3 regions of the Actinoplanes sp. 13 genome follow, and region 2 is predicted to be linked to each of the others. Evidence: riboswitches for the same ligand, from Rfam matches in the RefSeq annotation. Region 2 holds a riboswitch; each other region holds the start of a gene.

The links. Region 2 has a riboswitch for cyclic di-AMP ahead of AC0NH5_RS20065 (C40 family peptidase). Riboswitches for the same ligand answer to the same signal wherever they lie in the genome.
Region 1: another riboswitch for cyclic di-AMP. It lies ahead of AC0NH5_RS27590 (transglycosylase family protein); the one in region 2 lies ahead of AC0NH5_RS20065 (C40 family peptidase).
Region 3: another riboswitch for cyclic di-AMP. It lies ahead of AC0NH5_RS19355 (C40 family peptidase); the one in region 2 lies ahead of AC0NH5_RS20065 (C40 family peptidase).

What each region holds. Positions count from the first base shown of each region.
Region 1 covers NZ_JBVYOQ010000016.1:140,415-147,978, reverse strand. The annotation lists gene AC0NH5_RS27610 (DNA glycosylase AlkZ-like family protein) at 1-798, opposite strand, end outside; gene AC0NH5_RS27605 (GNAT family N-acetyltransferase) at 939-1,547, opposite strand; gene AC0NH5_RS27600 (hypothetical protein) at 1,710-1,850, shown strand; gene AC0NH5_RS27595 (saccharopine dehydrogenase family protein) at 1,948-3,180, opposite strand; cyclic di-AMP (ydaO/yuaA leader) riboswitch at 3,374-3,537, shown strand; gene AC0NH5_RS27590 (transglycosylase family protein) at 3,522-4,103, shown strand; gene AC0NH5_RS27585 (YybH family protein) at 4,160-4,525, opposite strand; gene AC0NH5_RS27580 (LysR family transcriptional regulator) at 4,596-5,468, shown strand; tRNA gene AC0NH5_RS27575 (tRNA-Arg) at 6,679-6,751, opposite strand; gene AC0NH5_RS27570 (hypothetical protein) at 7,107-7,355, shown strand; gene AC0NH5_RS27565 (ABC transporter ATP-binding protein) at 7,439-7,564, opposite strand, start outside.
Region 2 covers NZ_JBVYOQ010000009.1:105,775-113,338, reverse strand. The annotation lists gene cydC (thiol reductant ABC exporter subunit CydC) at 1-1,516, opposite strand, end outside; gene cydB (cytochrome d ubiquinol oxidase subunit II) at 1,513-2,493, opposite strand; gene AC0NH5_RS20080 (cytochrome ubiquinol oxidase subunit I) at 2,504-3,940, opposite strand; gene AC0NH5_RS20075 (BlaI/MecI/CopY family transcriptional regulator) at 4,013-4,360, shown strand; gene AC0NH5_RS20070 (M56 family metallopeptidase) at 4,357-5,253, shown strand; cyclic di-AMP (ydaO/yuaA leader) riboswitch at 5,336-5,465, shown strand; gene AC0NH5_RS20065 (C40 family peptidase) at 5,482-6,450, shown strand; gene AC0NH5_RS20060 (ATP-binding protein) at 6,612-7,564, shown strand, end outside.
Region 3 covers NZ_JBVYOQ010000008.1:249,087-256,650, reverse strand. The annotation lists gene mraZ (division/cell wall cluster transcriptional repressor MraZ) at 1-389, opposite strand, end outside; gene AC0NH5_RS19355 (C40 family peptidase) at 1,014-1,829, opposite strand; cyclic di-AMP (ydaO/yuaA leader) riboswitch at 1,836-2,008, opposite strand; gene AC0NH5_RS19350 (MurT ligase domain-containing protein) at 2,404-3,624, shown strand; gene AC0NH5_RS19345 (type 1 glutamine amidotransferase) at 3,614-4,327, shown strand; gene AC0NH5_RS19340 (TVP38/TMEM64 family protein) at 4,376-5,164, shown strand; gene AC0NH5_RS19335 (nucleotidyltransferase domain-containing protein) at 5,508-6,266, opposite strand; gene leuS (leucine--tRNA ligase) at 6,314-7,564, opposite strand, start outside.

The DNA of each region.
Region 1 (7,564 bases), on a different contig from region 2:
ACCCCGCGGGACAGCGGCGGCCTCCACCTCGGCGACCGCGGATTCGGGAAGCCAGGCTATCCGCCCGTCGACCCGCACCTCGGTCAGCGAAGCCGGCCACACCTTCCGGATCTCCGCGGTCGAACTGCCCAGATAACCCGCCACCTCGGCCGGGGAGGCCGGCCCGAGGAACCGCAGATAGGTCTCGATCAGCCGGTCGACGCCCGCGTTCTCCGCCGGGATCGCCGGTGCATCCGGCAGCGGGCCGAGCAGTGCGTCCCGCCCGCGGGACAGCACCTCCACCCCGCCCGCCAGACCGGCGTGCTGCCACACGTTGCCGGCGATGTGCCGCGCCCCGCAGCCCCGGCAGTCGTAGGTCAACTCGGCGGGCACCCGCCGGCTCACCTCGGTGCTCGCCGCACCGCGCGGCATCGGCGCGGTCACCACCTCGCGGAACGCTTCGGCCGTCACGGTGAACGCACGGATGCCGAGCGGCACCCCGTCGGGGATCTGGGCACTGTTGATGCGGGCTCGGGCGTCGGCCTCGGAGACCGGCCACAGCTGCCGGACCAGGGCGGGAACGTCGGACCGCCGGTGCAGATGCGGAGCACCGCGGGCGGCCCAGACGGTGATCAGGCGGTCGTCGGTGAAGGCCGCGCTGGTGCGTGCGGCGAGGGCGACGTGGGCGGAGCCCGGCGAATATTCCTGGATTCCCAGGTCGAGCACCGGAAGGTCGGCGGGCGGCGCACCCGAGCGATCGGCCAGCCCGAGGGCAGCGACCCGGTACGCCATTACCTGTGCCCGATCCACGCTGATCATCGGCACTCCTCCCGATGCGGCTCCAGTGCTTCTGTGCGGCTCGTGTGCTTCCGGAACAGTCCAAATGCATGTGGTGCGATTCAGGTGCTTCCAGAACAGTCCAAATGCACGTGGTGCGATTCAGGTGCTTCCGGAGCGGTTCAAGTGCGACGACCGTACCGCCGGGATGCGACATTTCTTCGCCGTTCCGGGCGGGTGCCGGATCTCCCGTCGACGTACTCCCAGGTCGCCAGCCGTGTCGGCCCGTACGGACCCTCCTGATGGATCATCGGCTCGCCGGTCAGCCAGTAACCGCACCGGCGCGCCACCAGGGTGCTGGCAGTGTTCGCCGGGTCGATGCGCAGCAGCAACCGGCGTAGTCGGAGAGTGCTGCACGCGTACCCGGAAAGCATTGACAAGGCGGCCGACGCGAGGCCGCGCCGCCGATGCGGGCGACCCACCAGATATCCCAGCTCCGCCTCGCGGAGGTCGTTGTCGACGCCGAAGAGCAGCACCTCGCCGAGTGGGCGCCCGCCGTCCTCGGTGATCGCGAGCTGGATGCGGCTGCCGTTCGTGCGGCCCTGGTAGGCGCGTTTCAGATAGGCCTGGCCGGACTCCGCGTCGAACGGTGACGGCATCGGCGTCCAGCGCGCGATCTCCGGCTCGTCGAGGAGCTCGACCAGGTCGGACAGGTCGTCGGATCGCCACTCGCGCAGCACGATGCCGGTTCCCGACAACCTCAGCGGGTAGGGCAGAGGGGCGGCGGTCACGTCAGAATCCTGCCCATATGGACGTGCTTGCGGCTAGTGGGGATGCGCTGAACGGTTGTTGCCGCCAGCCGGTCCAAAGGCCGATTTCGCTCTTGAGCAGCCGCGTTTTCCCAGCGGCTGGAGGGCTTTGCCGTCTTTGCCGGATCTTCGTGCCTGGCCGGTATGACGTTCCTCAGCGAGCCGGAGGTGCGAGCGCTCGTCGACGGGCTCGAGGTTCTGCACTGGGATGAGGAGGACGCGCCCGGACCGGCCAGCAGCGGGCCGAAGCACTGGCACGTCTTCCACGTCATCGCCCGCCGGTGACCCCAGCGACTCGCAAGCCCGTGCCGCGCAGCGTCTCGCAAGCCTGTGCCGCGCAGCGTCTTGCGCGCCGCCCGGTGACCTCGCGCGCCGGTGATTCTCAGGCGCTGAGCCGCCGGGCGGTGATCTCCATTCCGGCTGCCCGCAGGCGGTCCACCAGCGCGTCTCCGATACCCGTGGCCGGTGTCAGCACGCCGCCTCCGAAAGCCGGCAGCCGATTCCGGTCGAGAACCAGCGCCAGCGCCGACTCGCCGAGCATGATCGCGGTCGCTGCGTACCCCGGGTCTCCTTTCGCCCGGAAGCGTGCCGTGTAGCGCGACCCGTCCGTCGTGGTGGTGAAGATGTCCATGGTGAAGCGCCCGTTCTGCTGGGTCTGCTCGCTCGGGCCCGAACCCGGTTTCGGCAGCACGCGGTCCAGCACGAACCGGGTCGGCGGCAGCGCCCAGCCGAGGATCAGGCCGCTCATCGCCAGCTTGGTGGCGTGGGCGACGAGCGCGGAGCCGACCCGCAGCACCTCGCGGTAGCGGAACCGGCGGCCGTACGCCCAGCCCTGCAGGGCGTTGCTGCGCCGCACCACACGGGTGTTGTAGGACGCCATGACGAACGGCGCGAGGTGCCCGCGCACGCTCGGATCCACCTCGGACGGGGCGAGAGTCAGCATGTCCGGCTGCCGGCCCAGATCCGGTTCCGTGGCCCGGTCGGGACTCAGCGAGTACGGGCTGGCGCCGATCTTGCGCAGTCGCTGGTCCTTCTTCATGACGTCGACCTGGTGGCGCATCGAGTCGATCGTGCCGCCGCTCACCCCTCCCCGCATGCTCGTCACCACCAGCGTGGTGTCCGTCAGTTCCCCCGCGTTCTCGGCCTGCACCTGCTGATGCAGCACGTACACCCCGATGTCGGACGGGATCGAATCGAAACCGCACGAATGCACGATCCGTGCCCCGGTGCGCTTCGCGATCTCATGGTTCTCGTCGATGCTGTTCCGTGCGAACAGGACCTCGCCGGTCAGGTCCACGTAGTCGGTGCCCGCTTCGGCGCAGGCGTGCGCCAGAGTCCGGCCGTACTTCGCGTAAGGGCCGACAGTGGTGATGACCACCCGCGTGCGGCCGGCCATCGTGGCCAGCGCATCCACGTCGCCAGCATCCGCCACGATGATCGGCCAGTCCACACCGAGGCGTGAGCGAACCGCCTCGAGCTTCTCGGCTGAGCGCCCTGCCAGCGCGATCCGGACGCTGGCCGGGGCGTGGGCGGCGAGGTGCCGTGCCGTAAGGACACCCACGAAACCCGAGGCGCCGTAGACGATGACGTCGAGGTCACGCTGTTGATCGCTCATGAATGCCGATTGTGCACCGTCACCCCTACTCGCGGGTAGCTCTAAAGTTTGCCGAGTTAGACCCACAAGAGGGGATTTGAGCCGTTAATTTGGGATCACAAGGTCACCTATCCCCGTGTAAAGGCTTGGCCGGCGTCGTCGGCCGGTGACCACCGTAGGCAGTCCGCAGTGGCGGACACCGTGGCCGGAACGCCGAGTCCAGCCGCCGACCACGGTCGAGAGAAAACACAAGGCATGGAGCGGGGGACCCAAGAGTTCCTCGGCGCTGATGCGCCTCGGGGTGAAGCCGCGTCCTCGCGGCCGGGCACCTCTGCCCGAACCCGACAGCTGACCTCGCAGGCGTGGAGGACAAGTTCATGATGCAGATCAAAAAGCGGGTTCGTCATGCCCTCGGCGTCGTTGCCGTCGGGCTTGCCGGGGCTGGAGCCGTCGTGATGCTCGAAGCCCCCGCCGCCGCCACACCGTCCCCGCGTTTCAGCGTCAACTGGGACGCGATCGCCCACTGCGAGTCCGGTGGGAACTGGAGAATCAACACCGGCAACGGCTATTACGGTGGCCTCCAGTTCAGTCGCGGAACGTGGCGAGCTTACGGAGGCACGCAGTACGCGAGGACCGCCAATCTGGCCACCAGGGCCGAACAGATCACGATCGCCGAACGCGTACTGCGCGGCCAGGGCATCGGCGCCTGGCCGCACTGCGGGAAACGCCACGCATACAAGCCGCAGCGTGCGTCCACCGTGCGGCGGTCGTCACCCACCGCGAGCGGCAACACCCGCGTTCACGTGGTGCGCCCCGGCGACACCCTCGCGGGCATCGCCAACCGGTATGACGTTCCCGGGGGCTGGCGTGCCCTGTACCGGGCGAATCAGGGTGTGCTGGACAGTCCGCATCGTCTGTACGCAGGTCAGCGGATTTCTCTCTGACTTCGGGTCGGCCTGCGGGGCGTCGTCCCACCCCGCAGGCCGGCGCGCCTGCCGCATCACCGCTGCGGCTGGACGAACTCCGGCTGATCGAGCACCCGCAGCCAGCTCCCGTCCGGCTGGCGTCGCGCCACCTGGGCCCGCGCCCCCGACCCGTCCTTCGGCGGCGTGGACGTCAACGCCAGGTCACCGCTGATCAGCGTGGGCAGCGGATCCTCCGGCTCAAGCTGCGGCATCTTCGGCAGCAGCTCATCCCACAGCTCCCGGATGGCCTGACGCCCTCGCGTCTGACTGCCCGGCGGAAAGGCCATCACGGCGTCCTCCTCGTAGAGAAGGGCGAGACCCTCGGCGTCTTTCGCGTTCGCACGCTCCACGAACAGCCGGGTCAGATCCTCAGGTTGCTTCGCCACATCACGATCGGTCATGTCTCCACCCTGCCGTCGGCGCAGTGAGAAGTCCAACGCATAGTTCTCATGGCATCTACAATCTTCGCTCATGGATCTGCGACAGTTGGAATACTTCATCGCAGTCGCCGAGACGGCCAACTTCACCCGCGCCGCCGAGCGCGTGCACATCACCCAGTCCGGGGTGAGCGCCCAGATCAAAGCCCTGGAACACGAGCTCGGCACCCGCCTCTTCGACCGCAGCGGCCGCACCGCGAGACTCACCCAGGCCGGCGAGGTCGCTCTCCGTCACGCGCGCGCCGCCCTCGACGCCGCCGCCGACCTCCGCGACGCGATCGACGACGTCAACGGCCTGATCCGCGGCCGTCTCACGATCGGCATGGTGATCGGCTGCGAGGTGGCACCCCTCTTCGACGCGCTCGCCGCCTTCCACCGGGACCACCCCGACATCGAACTTGAACTGGAGGAGGCGAACTCCGACACCCTGGTCGCCGGGGTGCGCTCCGGAAATCTCGACATCGCTCTGGTTGGCCTCGCCGGTAAGCCCCCGGAGCATCTGGCGGCCCAGGTGATCGCCACAGAACGCCTGGTCGCCCTCACTCCACCAGACACCGAGGCGGCGCGCCGGGGGCGATTGGCGGTGACTGGGCTCTCCGCGTACCCCATCATTTCTTTGCCCGTGGGAACCGGCATCCGCAACGTTCTCGACCAGGCCCGCGCCGCGCTCGACATCAATCCGGCGGTCGCCCTCGTGGCCACCTCACCGGACACTGTCGCCGGCCTGGCCCGGCGCGGCCTGGGCGTTGCGGTACTCAGCGAATCGATGGCGGCGGCCTACCCCGACCTGGTAACCGTCCCGATCGACGACATCGAGATCCCGGCGCTGCTGGCCCTCGTGTGGCAGGACCGCGGCAGCCCGGCGCTGGCGGCTTTCCTCCGCCACTGCCGCGAGGCCTTCAGCTAAAACTTCTCCTGGTACGGCCAGTGCAAGTCCGTTCGGTCCGCTGCGAATTCTGCGGCCGCCGCCGCCCGAGGCCCGGAACGGACAAAGCCGAGCGGCCGGGGCGTCAGGCGCCGCCCGGTGGTGACGAGCCGCAGAGCTCCGAAGACCAGGGCTGGTACCGGGACGCAGGCAAGGTCCCATCCGCAAGAGACTCTCAGTCGGACGCGGTCGGGTAATGCTTCGACATCAACTTCACCTTTACGGCAACCATAGATATCGATAGGGTCAAGCGTCGATGCAAGATCGGTTTCCGGCGTCGAAAACTCTCTATGTCCGTCCCCAAAGGAGAGAACGTGACTAAAAGGGTATCCCGGCCTCTCGCCATCGCCACAGCGCTCGCAGCCGCCGCGTTCGGCGCGTTCGCTGCCCCAGCGCCGGCCTCAGCGTACTGGAGCTGCGGGCGAGCCGCTCCGCCGGACCTCGATACCAGCGGTAACCACTACAACCACAACTACTCCGACGTCTGGACGTACGTCGGCTCCAGCACCCGCTGCGCGCAGAATTCTTGGCTCCAACGCAGCTTCAACCTCGACTATCACTGCTGGGCTCATGACTACGACAACCCGAGCGGCAAAACGTGGACCTACGTTGTCGTGGTCGGTTCTCCGGCCAAGCGTGGCTGGATCCCCGACACAGTGTTGAATGATGGTGGGTCCTCGATTCAGTGTCCGGGCGCCTAACACGAATCTCGATGCGGCTCCGGACAGCAACAATCCGAGCGGCGACGAACGGTGCAGATAAGAAGCGGGTACCGGCTCAGAGGTAAGTAGCCGCCCGCGTGGGCGAGTAAGGGCTTGACCCCTGCCGAGTCGTGTCGCCGATCTTCACGAGTTCTAGGTACCGGTCCATGAGCTGGTGGACCGTCGCCCGGGTCTTCGGGTTCTCTGCTCCTCACGCTGATTCAGCAGACGCGTCAGCGCCTTCTGCGCGTCGCGGGCCGCCGTCGGCCCGGCAGGGATCGTCTCGGTCAGGTCGTGCCGGCGTCCGGTCAGCGGATCGGTGCCCGAGTGCACCTTCCCCCGTAGGGAGCCGCTGGGAAGCTTCTCGATGCGGCCACGGTCACGGCCCGCGGCACGGGACCCACCTGCCATGACGTTGACGGCAACCGGTTCGTGCCACGAACCGAACCACGCGACCGGCTCAGACGAGCCGATCAAGGCTGTGACCTGGGTGCCCCCGGCAGGAATCGAACCTGCGACACACGGTTTAGGAAACCGTTGCTCTATCCCCTGAGCTACGAGGGCGCGAGGCTCAGGATAGCGTGCCCACCGTTGACCACGGGTGACCACCGGTACCCACGCGTGCCCAAACGCCGTCACCAGCGGCGTCACGCCGCATGCCAGGCTGGCGGAGCGCATCGGGAGCACGCCGACGGCTAGCCGGCGCGGCCACGCCATGCGTGCCCACTGCTGACCGCAAGTGACCACGCATCCCCCAGCCACGACCCCGTGGATTTCCAGGCCGATGTGAGTTCTGAGACGGCTCACCCCGGCATGGCGATATGCATTCTGACCAATCTCCGGGTACGACCCGTCATCGATAAGGACCGCAGTGACCGAGCGGACCGCGCATGTCGGACCGAGGTGGAATCATGACAGCATGACGCCGGAGCAGCACGCCATACGCGCAGAGGAACTCGTTGCAGAAGCTGAGCAGCTGTACGCCGACCTCCGCGTCGACATCGGGAATGCCGGTGACGTGGACCGAACCGGGTGGGAATTCCTCGACACCACTGTGCGGCTCGGGCAGCTCCATGCCACCCTCGCGCTGCGACCGTCACCGCCGCGGCACGTCCCGGCCGACGACATCCTCGACTACGACGGTAAGCCGCAACGGCTGGACCCGTAGAAGCCTGAAAGGGTCATAAGTTCGCTTTAGGGTATTTCATATTCACCCTGGTTTGAGCTGCGCCGAGTTGGACTCGATTAAGACTATTTGTGATAACCGGCGGCCTGCAGGTGGAACAGTTCGGCGTAGTGGCCGCCGGCAGTCATGAGGTCTTCGTGGCTGCCGAACTCGACCAGGCTGCCCTCACGCAGGACGAAGATCCGGTCTGC
Region 2 (7,564 bases):
CGTGCTCGCCCAGCGGGGTCGTCCCACCGACCTCACCGCCGAGCCCGACAGCACGCAACGCCGCCCTGATGTCCCCGGCGCCGGTGCCGGCCGGGAAGACTTCGGCGACCGTCCGGGCGTGCGGCAACACGGGCCGTTGCGGCAGGTAGAAGGTCCGCCCGACCGCGATCGCCGCGGCTTCCGCCGGATGCAGTCCCGCCAGCACCCGCAGGGCCGTGCTCTTCCCCGCGCCCGACGGCCCCCGCAACGCGACCATCTCGCCGCCGCGCACACCGAGCTCATCCAGCCGGACCGCGTCGCTGGGCGCCCCCGGGTATCGAGCGCGCAGCCCCGCCACCCGCACCCCCCACCGCCCGGCCGCCAGCCTCGTGAGCTGCAGCCGTACCTCTCCCGAAGCCGCCGATGCGCGCAAGACCTCAGCAGAGGGCTGGAGCACAGCCGCAGTGGGAGACAAAGCCGTGGAGGACGGGCCTGTGGAGGGGGCGGAGGGCACGGAGGAAGCCGGGGCCGGAGAACCGGGCCCGGCCAGGATCAGGTCCACATCGGCGATCACCGCCGTGGCGTCCGTGGAAGCGTGATAGCGCGCCGCCATCTCCCGCAGCGGCCGGTAGGCCTCCGGCGCCAGCAGGATGACCAGCAACGCCGGCCCCAGCTCCATCGTCCCGGCCGCCACCCGCAGCCCCGCCTGCACCGCGACCAGCCCCACCGACAGGGTGCCGACCAGGTCGAGCGCCGTCGACGACAGGAAAGCCACCCGCAACACCCGCAGGGTCGCCCGCCGGTGCCGGTCGGTCAGCCCGGCGATCACCGCGATCTGGCGCTCGGCCCGGCCGTACACCTTCAGGGTCGGCAGCCCGCGCACGACGTCGAGGAAGTGGCCCGCCAACCGTGAGTCCGCCGCCCAACGCTGCTGGGCACGCGCCTGCGTGGCCCATCCGACCAGCGCGCCGAGCAGCGGCAGCAGCGGCAGCGTGCAGATCGCGATGACTGCCGACGCCGGGTCCACGACCGCCATCACGACCACCACCAGCGGCGGCAGCACCACGCCGAGCACCAGGGCCGGCAGATATCCGGAGAACCACGGCCGCAGCGAGTCCAGCCCGCTGCCCAGCACCGCGGTGAGCCGCCCGGCCCCGAACGACGCCACCCAGCCGGGCCCGCGCCGCACGACGGCCCGCAGCAGGGACCGGCGCAGTTCGTCGGTCACCCGGGCCGCGGTGCGCCGGGCCACCACCTGTTCCGCCCAGGCCAGGGCGCCCCGGACCGCGAACGCTGCGGCCAGGGCCACGACCGCGACGGTTCCGGTGCCGGTGACGATCCCGCACAGCGCGACCGCGACGGCGAGGGTGGCCGCCGCCTGCCCGGTTCCGATCAGCGCGAGCCACACCACTCCGGCCCGGCTCGCGCGAGCGTGCCGCAGCAGCCGCGGGTCGACCGGCCCGCGCCGCCGCGCCGGGGGAGCGGGTTCGGCCGCGGGGCCGGGGGCGCGGGCGGGTGCCGCGGTCGCCACGCTCATGACGGCACCCGCTCGCTGGCCACCCGCCGCCGGAACACCCAGTACGACCAGACCTGATAGACCAGCACCCCGGGAAGGATCAGCACGCCGGCGACGGTGAGGATCCGCAGCGCCTCCGGCCCGGCCGCGGCCGACTCCCGGGTCAGCGACCACGCCGGGTCGAGCGTGCTGGCCAGGACCACCTGCCCGTGCACCGTGAAGACCGAGACGACCGCCGCGACCACCCCGGCCGCGACCGCCGCGAACGCTGTCGCCTCCCGGTGGCGCCGCGCCTGGAGGCCGGCCACGAAGACGAGCGCCGCCGCCAGGAGCACCACCCGCGAGCCGGTGCTGACACCGGTGACGAGCAGGGCGGCCGCACCCGCCGTGCCGGTGTGCCGGGCCAGGTCGCGGGCCCGCCGCCGCACCGGCCCGGTGGTGCGCAGCGCCAGGAACGTGGCGCCGAGCAGCACCGCCCCGAGCAGCCCGGCCAGCGCGCCGAGTCCCGCCGCCGGTGTGACCAGCGGCCCGAGGCTGCGGGCGAGTCCCGTGCCGGTGACCTCGCCGTCCGCGCCGAGCGCCAGCCCGTGCACGAGGATGCCGAGCACGGCGCCCCAGAGGGCCGCGATCCCGGCCGAGCTGCCGGCGAGCAGCAGGTCGCAGCGCCGCCGCCAGGACGTCGAGTCGTGCTTGCCGCGGAACTCCAGGGCCACCCCGCGGACCGCGAGCAGCAGCAGGATCAGCACCATCGGGAGGTAGAGTGCCGACATCAGGGCCGCGTACCAGTCCGGGAACGCCGCGAAGGTGACGCCGACCGCGGCGACCAGCCACACCTCGTTGCCGTCCCAGAACGGCCCCACCGTGCGGATGACCGCGCCGCGCTCGTGCTCGTCCCGGCCGAGCACCGGGTTCAGCATCCCGACCCCGAAGTCGAATCCCTCGAGGACGAAGTAGAGCACCCAGGCCAGCACGAGGACCACGAACCAGAAGGTGATCACAGCAGGTCTCCTAGTAGGCCGGAACCGGCTCGGCGGCGTCGGCGCCGGCGTCGGTCGTGGGCGAGGACGGCGGGTCGAGCGGCTTGCGGGACAGGAACAGCACCAGCCGGCACCACGCCACCGCCAGCAGCCCGTAGATCAGCGTGAATCCGGCCAGCGACACGATCACCTCCGCCGACGTCAGTCCCGGCGAGATCCCGTCCGCCGTCTTCGAGATCCCGAACGCCAGCCAGGGCTGCCGCGCGGTCTCCGTGAAGATCCACCCGAACGTGTTGGCCGCGGCCGGCAGCGCCGGGGCCAGCAGGGCGAACCGCCGGAGCCACCCCGGCGTCCCCTGTCCGGGCCGCAGGAAACGGGGGAGCAGCCGGGAGATGAGCGGGACCCGGAAGGCGCGCCCGGACGACCACAGGTGGAAGGCCGCCAGGATCATCCCGAGCACGCCGACCCCGATCATCAGGCGGAAGGTCCAGAACGCCACCGGGATCATCGGCACGTAGTCGCCGGCGCCGTACAGCGCCTGGTACTCCGCCTGCAGGTCGTCGATGCCCTGCACCGTCCCGCCGAACGACCCGGTGCCCAGGAACGACAGCAGTCCGGGGATCTCGATGGTGAAGAACGGCCGGTCCTGCCCGAGCGACCCGATCGCGAAGATCGAGAACGGCGCGCCGGTGGTGGTCTCGTAGAGCGCCTCGGCCGCGGCCATCTTCATCGGCTGCACCGAGGTCATCACCTTGCCGAGGTGGTCGCCGCTGATCGCGGTGACCGCGCCGCCGATCAGCATGGTCCACGCCCCGATCCGGGACAGCGTCCGGAACGCCGGGTCGGCGGCGACCCGCCAGATCCCGATGGCCATCAGCAGCCCGCCGCCGGCCATCGCGGCCCCGCCGATGGTGTGCGGGAACGCGGCGAGCACGACCTCGTTGGTCATCAGGCCGGTGAAGCTTGTCAGGTGGGCCCGCCCGGTGTCCGGGTCCAGCGCGTACGCCACCGGGTTCTGCATGAAGGAGTTGGCCGCCAGGATGATGTACGCCGAGAGCAGCGTCCCCACCGCCACCACCACGATGGTGGCCGCGTGCAGCCGGCGCGGCAGCCGGTCCCAGCCGAAGTACCACAGCGCCAGGAACGTCGCCTCCAGGAAGAACGCGAGCATCCCCTCGATGGCGAGGGTCGGCCCGAACACGTCGCCGTAGAACCGGGCGAACGCGCTCCACCCCAGGCCGAACTGGAATTCCTGCACGAGCCCGGTCACCACGCCCACCGCGAACGTGACGATCAGCAGCTTGCCGACGAACTTCGTCAGCAGCAGGAGGCGTTCCCGCCCGGTCCGCATCCAGGCCAGGTGCAGTCCCGCGGCCGTGCAGGCCAGGGCGATCGACACCGGCACGAACAGGTAGTGGTAGATCGTCACGACCGCGAACTGCAGTCGCGTCAGGTCGAGCACATCCATGACAGCCCCCTACGACGTCTCGTAGTAGATACTACGTCGTGTAGTACGACACGGTGCAGTAGGATGGGACACATGGCGATGGGGGACCTCGAACGCGAGGTCATGACGAAGTTGTGGGACGCGCGCGAGCCGCTCACCGTCCGGCAGGTGCACGAGCTGCTCAGCCGGGACCGCGACCTGGCGTACACGACCGTGATGACCGTCCTCGACCGGCTCGCCAAGAAGGGCCTGGTCCTGCAGCAGAAAGCCGACCGGGCATACCGGTACGCCCCGGCGCAGACCCGCGAGGAGATGACCGCCGGTTTGATGCTGGACGCGCTCAGCGCCAGCCCCGACCAGGACGCCGCCCTGGCCTACTTCCTCGGGCAGCTGCCCCCGGAAGCGATCGAAGCGGCGATGAAGCGCACCACCGAGAGGTGACCGCCCTCCTGCTCGGCGCGCTGGGGCTCACCCTCTCCCTGGTGGTGCCCGGCATCCTGGCGAGCGCCCGCTGGCCCGACCGCGCCCCGGTCGCCGCGGTGCTGCTCTGGCAGTCGCTCACCCTGACCGCGGTGCTCTGTGCCCTCGGCGTCGTGCTCGCCGCTCCCGAGGAGCTCACCCGGGCAGCCGGCGCCCGGCACCCGGAGACGGTGGCCGCACTCCTGTTCTCCCTCGCGGTGGCCGCCATCATCGTGATCCGGCTGCTGATCTCGCTCGGCAAGGTCAGCTACCGGGCCCGGGCCCGGCGCGCCCGGCACCGCACGCTGGTCGACCTGCTCGACCGGATGGAGCGCCAGGACGAGGTGCGCGTCCTCGACGGCCCGCTCCCGCTGGCCTACTGCGTGCCCGGCCGGTCCCCGCGCGTCGTGCTCAGCGACGGCGTCCTACGGGTCCTCGACGCCGCGCAGATCGACGCGGTCCTGGCCCACGAGCGGGCCCACCTGCGGCACCACCACGAGTTGGTGATGGAGTCGTTCACCGCCTTCTACCAGGCGGTCCCTCGGCATCTGCGGAGCAAGAAGCCGCTGGACGCCGTACACCTGCTGCTGGAGATGGTGGCCGACGACGCCGCGCGGCGCCGCACCGGGCCCCAGCCGCTGCGGGCCGCGTTGTCCCGCCTGGCCGACGCCGTCCCGCTGACCGAGGGGGTCACCGCGGACCCGGCGGGGGAGTCCCGGCGGCGGCGCCTGGCCCGCCTGGACGGCCCGGCGCACACGTCCACCCTGCTCACGGTGGCCGGCGCCGGTGCCGCAGCCGGACTGCTGGTGTTACCCACCGTGATCCTCGTGGTGCCCTGGCTGGACGCGGCCCTCAATGCGTGGCCGATCAGGTGATCCCGCGCTTCCAGTCACACCCATGATCCGAGTACGGTGGTGCCCGGTCCGGCAGCCCCCCGTCGTCCAACCCGGCCGATCTGACGGACCACCGCCTAAATGCGACACGCATGTCGGGGACCCAGGTAACCGGGGTGAAGCCGTGCAAACGGCCGGGTGTCCTTCCCGCCCGAACCCGTCAGCTAACCCGGTCGGCGGCTGAGCAGGAAGAAAGGACAACGCACCTACGTGAAACGTCTGCTGCGCGGGCTCGCCTGCGTCGTGGCCGCCGCCGGGCTCGTCCTCACCGGACCGGCCGCGGCCCACGCCGAGCCCACGCCCTCCAGTGTCGAGAAGCAGATCGACGAGGAGTGGAACAAGCTCGAACCCGTCATCGAGCAGTACAACGACGTGCACGGCAAGCTGATCAAGCTGCGCAAGCAGCAGAGGCAGCTGGAGAAGACCCTGGCGCCGCTGCAGGCCCAGGTGGACGCCGCGATGGTCGAGGTCCGTGGCCTCGCGGTCGACGCCTACATGCAGGGTCCGCCGAGCACGCTCAACGCGATGCTGATGAGCGGTTCACCGACCGGCCTGGCCGAGAGGCTCACCCTCCTCGACCAGCTGGCGTTCAACCAGAAGCAGTCCATCGCCGACGTGGCGCGGCTGCGTGACAAGTACGCCGCCGACAAGGCGAAGGTCGACCAGCTCGAGTCCGAGATCGCCGTCCGCGACACCGACCTGGCGTCGCGGAAGAAGACGATCGAAGGCGAGATCGACGACCTGCAGAAGCTGCGGATCCGGGCGTACGGCACCGCGGACGTCGACGACGGGCCGCTGCGCACCGGGCCCTGCCCGGTGACGTACACCAACGACAAGGGCGGTCGCGCGGCCCAGAAGGCGTGCGACCTGATCGGCAAGCCCTACGTCTTCGGCTCCAACGGACCGAACAGCTACGACTGTTCGGGCCTGACACAGGAGGCGTGGGGATCGGTCGGCGTCCACCTCGAGCACTACACGAAAGCCCAGTGGGGCTCGACGAGGTCGGTCAGCAGAGCCGAGTTGAAACCGGGTGACCTGGTCTTCTACTACTCGGACCTGCATCACGTCGCCCTCTACATCGGCGGCGGCAAGGTGGTGCACGCCCCGCACACGGGAGACCACGTGCGGATGGCGTCGATCGACCGGGGCCCGATCGCCGGCTATCGCCGACCAGGCTGATCAAGCCTGCTGCAAACGGTCGCGGTCGCTTTCGGGCCGCGGCCGTTTCGTCTTTTCTGGTACGCGCCACGCGTTCCGTCCCGGGGAAGGTCGCGGCCATCCATGCCCGCACCGGGCCGTCAGGCGCATCCCGCTCCCGGGCCGGGGCATAATCGCCTTCCATGAGCGACGCCTTGATCGACAGCCTCACCGCCGCGGTGCGGGCCCGCCCCGACGACCTTCCGCTGCGGCTGCACCTGGCCGAGATGCTGGTGGCCGCGGGCCGGGGCGCCGAGGCGATCGCTCACGCCGCCCAGATTCTCGCCCGGGAACCCGGCAACAGCACCGCCCAGCAGCTGATGGCGCGCGCTCTCGGCCCGGCCGCCCGGCCCGCCGATCCCACTCCGCCGCCGCCCGCTGCTCCCGTTCCGCCGCCGGTCGCCCCCACCGCGCCGCCCGCCGCTGCCGCCCCGCCGCCCGCTGCCGCCCTGCCGCCCGCTTCCGCCCCGCCGCCCGGCGGGTTCGACTGGGCGGCCCTGGAGGAGCAGTTCGGCGACGTCGTCCCGCCCCGGTTCGCCACCGCCGACGGTGAGCCCGACCCGGTCCGCAGCAACGCCGACCGGATGTTCGACGTGGAGAGCTCGACGATCACCCTCGCCGACGTCGGGGGCATGGCCGACGTGAAGAAGCGCCTGGAGGTCTCCTTCCTCGGCCCGCTGCGCAACCCGAAACTGCGCACGCTGTTCGGCAAGAGCCTCCGCGGCGGCCTGCTGCTCTACGGCCCGCCCGGGTGCGGCAAGACCTTCCTGGCCCGCGCGGTGGCCGGCGAGATGGGCGCCTCGTTCATCTCGCTGAGCATCACCGACGTGCTGAACATGTGGATCGGCTCCTCCGAGCGCAACCTGCACGACCTGTTCGAGTCGGCCCGCGGCCACGCGCCCTGCGTCCTGTTCCTCGACGAGATCGACGCCCTCGGCCACAAGCGCAGCCAGCTCCAGTCGTCCATGCGCACCGTGGTCAACCAGCTGCTCACCGAGCTGGACGGCGTCGAGGGCGGCAACGACGGCGTCTTCGTGCTGGCCGCCACCAACGCGCCGTGGGACGTCGACGCGGCCCTGCGCCGTCCCGGGCGCCT
Region 3 (7,564 bases), on a different contig from region 2:
TCTTCCTCGCTCGCCGAGAGGTAGTCGTCCCAGGACTGCTTGTCCCAGATCTCGACCCTGGTGCTGGCCCCGATCACCACGAGGTCCCTGCCGAGGCTCGCGTAGTCCCGCAGATGCGCGGGGATGGTGACCCGGCCCTGCTTGTCGGGGACCTCGTCGTGCGCGCTGGCGAAGAACACCCGGCTGTAGGCCCGGGCGGCCTTGTTCGTCACCGGCGCCTCCCGCAGCTGACCGGCGAGCCGCTGGAACTCCGGCATCGGGAACACGTAGAGACAGCGCTCCTGTCCTTTGGTGATCACGACACCTCCCGCCAGCTCGTCACGGAATTTCGCCGGAAGGATCAGCCGGCCCTTCTCGTCCAGGCGCGGGGTGTGCGTGCCGAGGAACATCGGCCCAACCCCCCTTGCCGTGGCGCCCGCTCCTTCGCGGTGGAGTCGGTCCGCCTCTCAACTCGGGCCGGCAGGCTTCGGTGTTATTCCTCGGTCCTGCCACTGCGCCCCACTCTACTCCACTTCCCTCCACCTGCAACCCGAAAGCGAGCTCTCACGAACCGTATTCGCGGACGAAACCCCAGTTCACAGGCGGTGGGGCGAAGTGGAGCGGCAGAGCATGATCCACGAGGTCTGGTTTCCGACATCGGGCTCAGCAGGTTCGAAAAGTCCCCGTTTCAGGGCCCTCCGACGGCCATTTCGACCGTCCGGGGAGGAAAGTGGGGGCGGCCGGGGAGGAATGTGGAGCGCCCCGGGGAGCAAATTGGAGCGGGCTCGCGACAAAAGTGACCCCGGCCGGCTCTCGGTGCGGCCCGGATCTCTCCCCACAGCTCCGGGAAGCCGGCGGAACAACCATGGCAGCCGGCCGTCAACGGAAACGCCTGTGGGGTGTGACCCGAACCGGGCCACACCCCACAGGCGTGTCTGTTCCTTACTTGTCGCGGCGCTGCGGTCCCGCGCGGTGCCACCACACCGCCGCGGGAGGCAAGGATCGCACCTTACTTACTGCGCCGCTGTGCCACGTCAGGCGACGAGACGCCGCACGACGTAGTTCTTGCTCCACATCTTGTGCTTCCCGACCCGGGCGCCACTGTGCGGCGAGTCGTAGATGTACCCGTTCCCGGCGTAGATCCCGGCGTGATAGCCGTACGACCCGTTCCGGAACACGATCAGGTCACCGATCCGCTTGTTGCTCTTGGCGACCGCCTTGCCGTACTTCTGCTGCGAGTTCGCCTTGTGCGGCAGCGACTTGCCCGCCGCCTTCTTGTAGACGTACTTCGTGTAACCCGAGCAGTCGAACCGGCTCGGGCCGGACGCGCCGTACAGGTACAGAGCGCCCTTGTGCCTCTTCGCCTCCGCCAGGATCTTCGCGCCGCTGGCCTTCACGGTGATCTTGACCTTGGTCGTGGTCACCTGCTTGAAGCCGGACCCGGTGAAGACGGTACGGGTCCACGCCGTGTTCTTCGGCTTGGCGGCGAGCGTGACCGTCCCGTTCTGGTTCCGGACGGCCTCGGTGTCCCAGGTCCGCCATGCTCCGTTGCTGTAACCCTGGAGCCGGACGGTGCCCTTGGCGATCTTGCCGGTCCGCGGGTCGATGACCTTGGCGGTGACCTTGAGAGTGGAGCCCCACTTGACGCTCCGGGTGCTGGCCTTCGCGGACAGCTTGGGCGTCACCGTCGCCGCGGCCGCCGAGACGGCGGTGACCGGGGTGACACCGGCAGCGGAGGCGGCCGAAGTGGTCACCAGCTGTCCGGCGCAGAGGCAGAGGCCCAGGGAGAGTGCGACAGTGCCGGTGCCGGCCGACAGGCGGCGGCCCCGGCGCGAACTGTGTTCGCCCACGGTAGAGAGTTCCCTCCGGCACGCCTGCGAGGTTAGCTGTCGGGTTCGGGCGGGAAGGTTGCCCGGCCGCCGAGGCGGCTTCACCCCAAGGTCACCCCCTGGTGCGTCACGTGGAGCCGTGACGCGGGACGGACCGCTGTTGGGTCCCCCGTCCCTGCCCCCGAATGCCTTCATGTGTCTTCGGTACCGGGTGGTCGCGCCGTCCAGCTCGGGGCAGGGCTCGGCGTGAACCGAACCGGCGCGACCGGCGAGCGGTTGCTGCCGGCCCAACCTTGCTACCTGAACCGCGCCATGATCGTCACCGTGTGCATCCTCACGCTCGGTAATTGGCCACACTGCCCCTGTCCAGTTTGTTGCCACCGCGTGACAAATGCCGTTACCTCCTGGAGCTGACCGAATACGCGCCGTCTAAGGTTACGGGTGAAACAGAACACATAAAACGTCGCGGGAGAACCGGGAGCGTGACCAGCCCACCCGGACCGGCGAAAACGTCCGTGGAACGATGATCTTGACCGTCTGGCAACGTGGCGTGACTTTTGCTTCCGGTACCCTCGCTGGCGTGACGGACGGGAAGATGCCTCTCATCGCCAAGGTCGCGACCTCCGTGTCGAAGACCGCTGCGGCGCTCTCCAGGGCCGCGGGCCGCGGCGACGGCTCGGTGATCGGCGGCTGGATCGGCCTGAAGATCGATCCCGACCTGCTCAAGCACCTCGCCTCCGGCCGGGCCGTGGCGCTCGTCTCCGGCACCAACGGCAAGACCACCACGACCCGGTTCGCCGCGGCGGCAGTCGGCTATCTGGGCCGGGTCGCCACCAACTCCTTCGGCGCGAACATGCCCACCGGCCACACCTCGGCACTGGCGAAAGAGGGGCACACCCCGTTCGCCGTGCTGGAGGTGGACGAGCACTATCTCGCCCAGGTGATCGACGCCACCGATCCGCGGGTGGTGGCGCTGCTCAACCTCTCCCGGGACCAGCTCGACCGGGCCAAGGAGGTGGCGATGATGGCGCAGATGTGGCGGGTGGCGCTGGCGAACCACCCCGACATCCGGGTGGTGGCCAACGCCGACGACCCGATGGTCGTCTGGGCCGCGAGCAGCAGCCCGCAGGTCACCTGGTTCAGCGCCGGCCAGCGCTGGCTGGACGACTCGTTCGTCTGCCCGGAGAGCGGCCACCCGATCGAACGGGCAAACGGCGACTGGTGGTGCACCGGCTGCCCGCTGCGCCGCCCCCGGCCGCACTGGACGGTCGAGGACGAAGGCGTGATCGACCCGCGCGGCGACTGGCATCTGGTCAAGCTCCAGCTCCCCGGCAAGGTCAACATCGGGAACGCGGCCACCGCGCTCGCCGTCGCCGCCGAGTTCGGGGTTCGCCCGATCGAGGCCCTTCCCCGCCTCTCCCAGGTGACGTCGATCGCGGGTCGCTACGCGCAGGTGGACCGGGACGGCCGCAACATCCGGCTGCTGCTGGCGAAGAACCCGGCCAGCTGGCTGGAGGCCTTCGACATGGCCGATCACGCCCCCACGCTGCTGTCCATCAACGCCCGCGACCCCGACGGCCTGGACACCTCGTGGCTGTGGGACGTCGACTTCTCCCCGCTGCGCACCCGCCCGGTGCTGATCACCGGCGACCGTGCGTACGACCTGGCCGTCCGGCTCCAGGTGAACCAGGTGCCGTTCCGGCACGTACTCAGTTTCGACGAGGCGTTGCGCGCGGTACCGCCCGGCCGCCTCGAAGTGATCGCCAACTACACGGCGTTCCAGGACATCCGAGCGGAGTTGGACCGTGTCAACTGAGGCCCTTCGGATCGTGTGGATCTACCCCGATCTGCTTTCCACCTACGGCGACCGGGGCAACCTGCTGATCCTGGCGCACCGGGCGGCCGCCCGCGGCGTCCCGGTCGAGACCTACGAGGTCCGCTCCGACCAGCCGATGCCGTCCACCGCCGACATCTATCTGATCGGCGGCGGCGAGGACGGCCCGCAGGCGCTCGCCGCGCAGCGGCTGATCACCGACGGCGGTCTGCACCGGGCGGTCAACCAGGGCGCCGCCGTCCTGGCGATCTGCGCCGGTTACCAACTCTTCGGTCACTCGTTCTTCGCCAAGGGAGCGAAAGTCGCCGGGCTGGGTCTGCTGGACATCTCCTCGGACCGGGGCGAGACCCGGGCCGTCGGGGAGCTGCGCGGCGACATCGACCCCCGGCTCGGTCTGCCGCCGCTCACCGGTTTCGAGAACCACGGCGGGCGCACCCATCTCGGCCAGCACGCGATGCCGCTGGCCAAGGTCACCGCGGGCATCGGCAACGACGGCCAGACCGAGGGCGCGTGGTACGGCAAGATCCTCGGCACCTATTCGCACGGCCCGGCGCTCGCCCGCAACCCAGCGATAGCCGATCTGCTACTGCGATGGTCCACCGGCGCGGATAGGCTTGCGCCCCTGGACGACACCTGGCCGGACCGGCTGAGGGGCGAACGACTCGCCGCGGCGAGCCCGGTGTGACCCGCACGACCTGACCTGAACCGACGACAGTTGGGGCGGTAAGCCTGCATGACCGACATCCTGATCGCCCCGCGGGGCGCAACCTCCTCCGCGGACCCTCAGGCCGTTACGCAGACCGCACCTCAGGCCACTGCACCTCACGCCACCCCGGTCACCTGGAAGCGGCGCCTCGCCCGCTTCGGCGCGCTCGGCGTCGTGGTGGGCCTGCTCGCGGCCGCCGCCGCCATGCTCCCCCTGCGTGAGATCGGCGCCGGTGTCGACAACCTCGGCCCCGGCGCCCCCGCCGCCGTCGCGATCGTCGGCGGCCTGCTCCTGTCGGTCCTGGTCCCCCGCACCGCGATCACCCTGCTCTGCGGCCTGCTCCTGGGCGCCGCCACCGGCGCGCTCGCCGCCCTGGCAGCCGCCATCATCGCCGCGACCGCCACCTATTACGCCGGTCGCTGGGCCGGCCGCGGCGCCCTCAACGCCCGGGCCGGCAGCCGCCTCGACCGCCTCGACGGCTGGCTGAACCGTCGCGGCCTCTCCGCCGTGCTGCTGGTCCGCTTCCTGCCGCTGGCCCCGTTCGGCCTGGTCGGCTACGCCTACGGCACCACCAGCGTCTGCCGCAAGCGCTACCTGCTGGGCACCACGATCGCCGCCATCCCGTCCACGGTCACCTACGCCGTGATCGGCGCGGCGGTCGCCGCCCCCGGCGAGATGAGCCCGGCCACGCTCGCCCCGGCCGCCATCGGCTTCGCCCTCTCCACCGCGATCGTCCTCCGCTGGCGCTACACCTCCCGCCGCGACGCCGCCACCGCCGCGGCCCCCACCGCCACGCCGGCCACCGCCACCGCCTGACCGCCCCACGGGCCACCGCCACCGCCCACAGCTCCGGGAGCCGGCCGTCTGCCCCCGGGCCGGTCACTGAGGCGCGCCCTGCAGTGGGGCGCCGGGAGCCGGCTGGTGAGGCAGTGGAGGGGTGAGCGTGAGGACCCGCTTCAGCCCGGCGGACGCGCTGCGGCCGCGAGGGTGCAGCTGGCGGACGCGCTGCGGCCGCGAGGGTGCAGCTGGTCGCGTTGATGCCACGGGCAGCCCCGCTTGCGTTTGGGTGCCCCGGTTACGCGTACGACAAAGGTCGAAAAAGCAGCGCCGAACGGCTCGGACCGGTCGGCAGAGTTCGGCGTCGGGTGGCCTGGATCGGTCAGCGGAGCAGTTCGGCGTCGGGTGGGCCGTTCGGGTCCAGGGCGTAGTCGAGGTAGGCGAGCAGGTCGGCGCGGCGCCGGAACGGGTTGCGGTATCGGGCTGGGCCGCCGCAGCGCAACCGCAACGCCTCGGCGATGATCCGCTCCCAGCCGGGATAGCTGCGCAGCGCGTAGTGACCGCTTTCGGTCTTGGAGGTCACGCGCTCGGTGACCAGGGTGTGCCGCAGGCGGGACACGCCGAGCACGCCCCAGGAGACCGCCCACGAGGAGAGGCCGGCCGGGCTGTGGCGCATCCGGGCCGCCCACGGGCGCCAGTAGGACTCGAGGTTGACGCGGGTGCTGTCGGCCAGCGCGGGCCAGTCGGTGAAGATCTCCGGGCGTTCCGGGCCGCGCACGGCGACGCCGCTCTGGGCGAGGACGTGCCAGGTGACCAGGTTGCGCTCGAAGCGGGAGGACGGCTCGATCCGGTTCTCGTGCACGGCCGGGCCGGGCGGCACGGTGCCGGGGTCGGCGAGCAGGTCGGCCCAGGTGACGTAGAGGCCGTCGAAGTACGGCCGGCGGGGCATGCCGCTGTGGATCTCCAGGACAGTGCGGGGGTCCGCGGGCTCCTCGGTGACCACGACGAAGTCGATGTCGCTGACGCCCGGCCGGTAGTCGCCGAGCGCGACCGATCCTTGCAGGTAGAGGCCCTCGACCAGGCCGGGCGCGAGGATGTCGGCGCGGACCAGGAACTCGGTGGCGGTCAGCTCGTAGGACACGGCCCGTCACGTTTCCACATGACGGGCCGTGTGTCTCGTCCGCAAGGTCAGACGACGACGCTCACCAGGCGGCCGCGGACCACGATGACCTTCTTCGGCTCGCGGCCCGCCAGCACCTCGGCGACCTCGGCCAGCGCCGCCGCGCGGACGTCGGCCTCGGCGGTGTCCGGGGCCACCTCGATCCGGCCGCGGACCTTGCCGTTGATCTGCACCGGGTAGGTGATCGAGTCGGCGACCAGCTGGGCCGGGTCGGCGACCGGGAAGTCGGCGTACGCCAGCGTCCCGGAGTGACCCAGCTTGCCCCACAGTTCCTCGGCCAGGTGCGGCGCGAACGGCGACAGCATCAGCACCAGCGGTTCGACCGCCTCGCGGGACACCGCCGGCAGCGGGGTCAGCGTGTTGGTCAGCTCGATCAGCTTGGCGATCGCGGTGTTGAACCGCAGCTCGTCCATGTCCTCACGGACCCCGGCGATGATCCGGTGCAGGGTCTTGCGGGTCTTCGGGTCCAGCGGCTCGTCGGTGACCCGGACCGCGCCGGTCTCCTCGTCCACCACCAGGCGCCAGGCGCGCTGCAGGAACCGCTGCGAGCCGACGACCGCGCGGGTCTCCCAGGGCCGGGAGACGTCCAGCGGGCCCATCGCCATCTCGTACACCCGGAACGTGTCGGCGCCGTACTGCTCGCACATCTCGTCGGGGGTGACGACGTTCTTCAGCGACTTGCCCATCTTGCCGTACTCCCGGGTGACCGCGGCGTCGCCGTGGAAGTACTTGCCGTCGCGCTCGACGACCTCTTCGGCGGGCACGATCACCCCACGGGCGTCCCGGAACGCGTACGCCTGGATGTAGCCCTGGTTGAACAGCTTGCGGAACGGCTCGAAGGACGAGACGTGGCCCAGGTCGAACAGCACCTTGTGCCAGAACCGCGCGTACAGCAGGTGCAGCACCGCGTGCTCGACACCGCCGACGTACAGGTCGACGCCGCCGCTGTCGCCGTCGCGCCGCGGGCCCATCCAGTAGGCCTCGTTCGCGGGGTCGACCAGCACCTTGGAGTTGTGCGGGTCCAGGTAGCGCAGTTCGTACCAGCAGGAGCCGGCCCACTGCGGCATGGTGTTGGTCTCGCGGGTGTACGTCTTCAGCCCGTCGCCCAGGTCCAGCTCGACCTGCACCCAGTCCTTCTTGCGGGACAGCGGGGTCTCCGGCTCGGTGTCCGCGTCGTCCGGGTCGAACGTGCGCGGCGAGAAGTCGTCCACGTCGGGCAGCTCGACCGGCAGCATCGACTCGGGCAGCGCGATCGGCAG